Linked DNA regions of Rhodoligotrophos appendicifer. The protein of the gene in region 1 interacts with the protein of each later gene in a pairwise test. Links are inferred from orthologs where the notes say so. Each region holds a gene or a part of one and is shown in the gene's direction. Other genes may lie near its edges. The genes, in order: recR and recO.

Evidence for each region.
Region 2: the proteins of recR (region 1) and recO interact in binary tests that used the Escherichia coli proteins (3 or more experiments, as listed by UniProt). The link is inferred for Rhodoligotrophos appendicifer from one-to-one orthologs.

Annotation. Positions count from the first base shown.
Region 1 is NZ_VHKL01000001.1:564,742-567,919, reverse strand. What follows is about bases 154-3,008. They hold recR (recombination mediator RecR), read left to right. Parts: upstream 154-1,205; coding sequence 1,206-1,811; downstream 1,812-3,008. Other genes in these bases: FKM97_RS02615 (ABC transporter ATP-binding protein), read left to right, coding at 2,607-3,008; FKM97_RS02630 (YbaB/EbfC family nucleoid-associated protein), read left to right, coding at 881-1,201; FKM97_RS02635 (DNA polymerase III subunit gamma/tau), read left to right, coding at 154-877. Outside these bases: more of FKM97_RS02635, read left to right, coding at 1-153; more of FKM97_RS02615, read left to right, coding at 3,009-3,178. UniProt on the Escherichia coli protein: May play a role in DNA repair. It seems to be involved in an RecBC-independent recombinational process of DNA repair. It may act with RecF and RecO.
Region 2 is NZ_VHKL01000007.1:85,363-88,461, reverse strand. What follows is about bases 215-2,990. They hold recO (DNA repair protein RecO), read left to right. Parts: upstream 215-1,127; coding sequence 1,128-1,853; downstream 1,854-2,990. Other genes in these bases: FKM97_RS16150 (DUF1467 family protein), read left to right, coding at 2,326-2,604; mce (methylmalonyl-CoA epimerase), read left to right, coding at 1,925-2,329; era (GTPase Era), read left to right, coding at 228-1,124. In the rest of the region: rnc (ribonuclease III), read left to right, coding at 1-198. UniProt on the Escherichia coli protein: Involved in DNA repair and RecF pathway recombination.

The DNA of each region.
Region 1 (3,178 bases):
CGACCTCGCCGAGCTGACGCATTGGGTCACTCGTCTTAAAGTCGTGCCAAGTTCTGCGCAGGACCCATCCCGATCAGAAGTGGAGCGTCTCCAAGGCGCCTCGCTCGCTGACCGCCTGTCTATTCCCGTCCTCACTCGGGCTTGGCAGATGCTGCTCAAGGGAACGGAGGAGGTCAGTCAGGCGAGCCATGCCCTGGCTGCGGCCGAAATGGTTATCATCAGGATGGCCTACGTCGCTGATCTCCCGACGCCTCGGGAAATAGCAGAAGGTAGTGTGGCGCGCCGCCCGGAACAGAAATCGGAGCCGACTGGACACATTTCTCAACCTCCGCAGAGCATCGAGACCCGGCAATCAACGCCCCCGAACACTCTCGCTTCGAGAGCTGCAGCACATTCGCAGACGATACTGGCCGTCGCAGAGCCGGTTTCTCAACCGACAACAGTTGATGATGGGGTTCGGCTCACATCGTTTCGCGATATCGCCACGCTGGCGGGAGATAAACGGGATCTCAAGCTGAAGGATTCCCTGGAACGGTATGTGAGACCCGTCCAGATGCGCGCGCGCCAACTCGACATCGCCCTCGAACCCGGAGCCCCACAGGGTCTGGCGAATGAGTTGTCGAGGAAGCTCGAGCAATGGACGGGTCAAAGATGGATGGTATCGGTCACTAAGGCGGGGGGTGAGAAACCTATCGCCGAACAAGATCGTTATCGAAGGGAGAGCCTCTTCGAGGAGGCTCGCAGCCACCCGTCGGTGCAGGCGTTCCTCGAGCGGTTCAAGGGAGCCGAAATCGTTGACGTGAAGGACTTGTCGGCCATTGACCAGAGATTGGCGGAAGATGCCGTCGATGACGAAATTCGTAGAGGAGACTCCTGAGAGATGAAGAACATCGGCGACATGATGAAACAATTCCAAGACATGCAGTCGCGTATGCAGGATATGCAGTCTCGTCTCGAATCCTTGGACATCGAAGGGAGTTCGGGGGCCGGCCTGGTGACCGTGACTCTCAACGGGAAGGGTGCGATGAAAGGTATCAAGCTCGACCCGACCGTTCTCAGCGACGATCCCGAGATCCTGGAAGATCTGATTATTGCAGCGCACGCGGATGCCCGGCAGAAGATGGAGGGAGTCGTCGCCGAGCAGATGAAGGAGTTGACGGGAGGTATCGCTTTACCACCGGGCCTCAATCTCGGCTTTTGAGGGTATGACCAGACAAGTTGTCGGCGAAGAGATCGAAGGCCTTATTCACCTCTTGGCGAAACTACCAGGCCTTGGCCCTCGGTCGGCCCGGCGGGTTGTTCTCCACCTCATAAAAAATCGTGCACGACTCCTGGATCCCATCGCTACTGCCCTGCGGAAGGTTGATGAGGCGGTGAGGATCTGTGGAAACTGCGGAAATGTAGACACAACGGATCCTTGTGGCATCTGCTCCGATCCGCGGCGGGATCGCTCAATCCTTTGCGTCGTGGAGGATGTGAGTGATCTTTGGGCATTGGAGCGCGCAAGGGCCAATAGCGGCCTTTACCACGTGCTCGGGGGCGTCATGTCTGCGATCGAAGGCGTGGGTCCCAATGATCTCTCCATCGACGCTTTGATCCGTCGCAGTGCCGCAGCAGACGTCAAGGAGGTCATACTGGCCGTCAATGCAACGGTCGATGGCCAAACCACAGCCTATTACATCATGGATCGGCTGAAGGGGCTGGAGGTGACGGTCTCAAGACTTGCGCACGGCGTTCCGGTTGGAGGCGAGCTGGACTATCTGGACGAGGGGACTTTGACTGCCGCCATCAAGGCGCGACGAGCCTTGTAGGCCAAAAACAAAGGGAGCCATGGTGTCAGCTCTTCGCACGGACACAATCGGACTTTTGGTCAATCTCAGAAGCATCTCTCAACAGTTAGCACCTAACTAGCGTACCTCCCAGTGGCCAGGGGACTTGAGACTTCCCACTGGTCCATCGAGCATGATGGCCTCTCTCCGCTGATGAAAACACCATGGCTACGCTCAGAAGCGATGCAAGCAACCGGGGAATGTCAAGATTTGCAGCGACGACTGCTTGCATGACCCCCCATGTTGCGTATATTGCCGGCGCGCCGGACGGAATTGCGTCGGCACGGAGGGGTGGCCGAGTGGTTGAAGGCGCACGCCTGGAAAGTGTGTATACGGGAAACCGTATCGAGGGTTCGAATCCCTCTCCCTCCGCCAGAACCAGACAGAATATCGTTCCTTGAATCCCCGCCATTTTGACACCTACAGCCCGCTCTAGAGGTTGATGTGCCGAGGGGGGCAGTCTTGGCGAGACCTCGCCGGGCTCCAGGTTCATCCTCGACGGCCACCCTGGCTCCGGTGGTTTCTCTAGCCCCTCTGCTGATCACTCCTTCATCCTTAAGCCAAAGGCTAACTTGACCCTCGATCTAAAGGTCGATTGAGTAGGCCTAAGCTCGGCGGTGATCGAGCAGGTTGTCTCGGCTTCGACCGGTCGGACATTATGGGAAGGAGGCGCCGGCATTGCCGCGTCTCCAGGAGACGAGGAGGGGCTTGCACATCACGCAAGTCGACAGAAATATTGCTGCGGCAGGGACTGCGGCGGCCACGGTGCTGCTCGAGATGCGTGACATCTCGCTGCGGTTTGGGGGTCTGAAAGCACTCAGCGCTGTGGGTTTCGAGGTGCGCCGAGGAGAGCTCTTCTCCATTATCGGGCCCAATGGCGCAGGTAAAACTTCGCTCTTGAACTGCATCTCCGGGAGATATTCGCCGAGCGAGGGGCGGGTCTTTTTCGAAGGCCGCGATATCACTCGAATAAGGCCAAACAAGCGTGCCGCTCTGGGTATCGGCCGGACCTTTCAAAATCTGGCGCTCTTCAATCACATGAGCGTGCTCGACAACATCATGGTCGGCCGGCACCATCTGCTGAAGAACAACCTCTTCAATGGGGCGTTCTATTGGATTGGAGGCGCGCAGAAAGAGGAACTCGAGCACCGCCGAAAGGTGGAAGACATCATCGATTTTCTCGAGATCCAGCATGTTCGAAAGGCTGTGGCCGGCACACTTTCCTATGGACTGCGAAAGCGGGTGGAACTTGCCCGAGCCGTGGCGTTGGAGCCGAGACTGATCCTTCTCGATGAGCCGATGGCAGGCATGAACCTCGAAGAAAAGGAGGATATGGCCCGATACATCGT
Region 2 (3,099 bases), on another replicon or contig:
CAGGAATGGGCACAGGCGCGCGGCTTGCCGCCTCCCGTATACAGAGAAACGGCTCGCATCGGACCTGATCATGCGCCCTTGTTTGAGGTTGAGGTCGCCCTCCAGGGATACGATCCGGCAGCGGGGCAGGGGACCTCTAAACGTTCCGCAGAGCAGGCAGCAGCGGAACTCCTGATAAATCGTTTGGAGGCGTCGTGACCGATCTCAACGTGCCATCGACAGAGGAGATGAGCCGCTGTGGCTTCGTAGCGCTAATTGGAGCGCCCAACGCGGGTAAGTCGACACTGATTAATGCCCTTGTCGGCACGAAAGTGGCGATTGTTACGCCGAAGGTGCAAACGACCCGCGCACCCTTGCGCGGAATTGCAATGGAACAGCAAAGCCAGATCATCATCTTGGACACGCCCGGCATTTTTACTGCGCGAAGGTCGCTCGATGAGGCGATGGTAGAATCGGCTTGGGCGGGCGCTTCGGACGCGGACATTGTGATCATGATTACTGATGCGCGGAGGGGGCTAGATGATGATGCCGAATCAATAATCCAGCGCCTTCGCGAATCCGAATTTGAAGCGCATCTGGTATTGAACAAGGTCGATCTCATAAGGCGTGAGGAATTGTTGGAGACAGCCAAGATTTTCAATGATCGCTTCGGTTTCGGCCGAACGTTCATGATCTCGGCTTTGACGGGGGACGGGCTGGCTGGCTTGCGGAGTTTTCTCGCCGATACAGTGCCCAAAGGGCCTTGGCTATACCCCGAAGATCAGGTTGCTGATGCTCCGCTACGGCAGATTGCTGCCGAGATCACCCGAGAGAAGCTTTTCCTGAAGCTTCACCAGGAACTTCCATACGCCTCGACGGTCGAAACTGAAGCTTGGACTGAACAAAAGGATGGTTCGGTTCGCATTGACCAGGTGATCTATGTCGAGCGAGATGGACAAAAGAAGATTGTTCTGGGCAAGGGCGGAGAGACAATCAAGGCGATTGGACAAGCGGCGCGTAGGGAGATCGGGAAGTTCGTGGGGGTCCCCGTGCACCTGTTTTTGTTCGTTAAAGTCCGTGAAAAATGGAGTACTGACCCAGAACGGCTGCGGATGATGGGGTTAGTACCACCGAGCCGCTCCTGACCGATGCACTGGCGTGAAGAAGGGATCATACTAAGTGTTCGCCGCCATGGCGAAAGCAGCGGTATTGTGGAGGTGTTCAGCCGAGGCCACGGGCGAACTCTTGGATTGGTTCATGGCGCACGGTCCAAGTCGAGACGGCCGGTGCTTCAACCGGGCAACGTGGTGGACGCGAGTTGGCGGGCGCGCCTGTCGGAGCAACTTGGGACATTTTCACTGGAGGCTGTAAGTCTGAAGGCCGGGCTTCTTATGGAAAATCCTGCCCGTCTGGATGCGCTCCTGAGCTCTGTGTCTCTGATCCAGATGGTTCCCGAACGAGAATCGCATCCCAAACTATATGATGCATTCCGTTTCGTGTTGGACGTGCTGGATCAGGACGCACTCTGGTCAACTCTTCTTGTGCGATGGGAACTCGGCCTCCTGGAGGAACTTGGCTATGGGCTCGATCTGACAGGGTGCGCCGGGGGAGGATCGGCAGCGCATTTGATCTATGTCTCACCGCGATCAGGGAAAGCGGTGAGTGCAGAAATGGGCGCGAACTATCACGACCAACTGTTAGCCCTTCCATCTTTCCTGCGCGGCGAAACGAACCAACAGATCGGTAAGCGGGAAGTTCTTGATGGCTTCCGCCTTACGGGCCATTTCTTGTTGCGGCACATATTGGCCCCGCGCGGTTTGGGCCTCCCTGAAGCCCGCTTGCGGCTGGTATCGAGGCTCGAGGACCAATTGTGATGGCGGCTGATGTTGCAGCAAGTTACCCCTCGCGGTAGGCAGAGGCTGTTCTCTAGTTTAAGGAGCCGATCATGTTAGGGCGTCTGAACCACGTTGCCATAGCTGTGCCAGATCTGGCGGTGGCAATAGCGAATTATCGCGACAATCTAGGGGCCAGCGTCTCCGCTCCCCAGAAAGAGCCCGAGCATGGAGTGACCGTCGCATTTGTAGAGCTGGCGAACACTAAGATTGAATTCCTCGAACCGCTTGGTGATGAGTCTCCGATCGCCGCCTTTATGGAGCGCAATCCGCAGGGCGGAATACATCATATTTGCTATGAGGTAGACGACATCTTTGCAGCCCGCGACCATCTGAAGGCTCAAGGTGCGCGAGTGTTAGGCAGTGGTGAGCCGAAGATTGGGGCACATGGAAAACCTGTTCTTTTCCTGCATCCTAAGGACTTCCTTGGGACCTTAGTGGAATTGGAACAGGCATGAACTTTACGAGCGGGATAGCGATCTACTTTATTATTTGGTGGTTGGTATTGTTTACTGTATTGCCATTTGGTGCCTACAGCCCTCATCAACTTGATGAAGATGGGACATCAGAAAAATCACAGCCTTCTTCTCGCGATCCGCAAATTTTCCGCAAGTTCACAATTACAACTGTAATCGCGTCCGTAGTTTTTATTTTTGTTTATTTAATTGTGACAAATAAATATATCTCGCTCCTTGATATACCTTTTTTGGAAAGCTTGAGGCCCTATTCTTGAATTTTTTTTCCGAAAGATTCGGTTCTTTGTACTACGCAAGTTGCAAACACTTCTAAACAAAAAAACAAGGCTTTCGCCTTGTTTTTATAGTTTCAAAAGTGGTCCCTTAACTCTCGATATCGCCTCATCCAGAGCTTCTCGCGCGGGATTTCACATCCTCTTTACGCTGTAAGACCTCTCCTCCCCAGACTTGGGCCGTTAGGGCCTGCTTTGCAGCTCGCATAGAGACAACGCAGCCATTGGTTCTTCTTGTTATAACAGCACCCTAGAGAAGTCCGTCGCGCGTGTCATCTGAAATTTTGGCTTTCTTGTGATCAACCTGTAGTTCCTTGAAAGAAGATCAAAGATTAAATGTCAGTGCTCCTGTCCTATTGTGCGGTGCAACTTGGGAAAGACTGCGGGCCCTTGTTTTCTTGACGACATCGCTTAAAAGGTGCGGTGCACCGGCCCCTAGTCGCCTTAAGAGTGCGATATTCGACACTGCTTATGGATTTC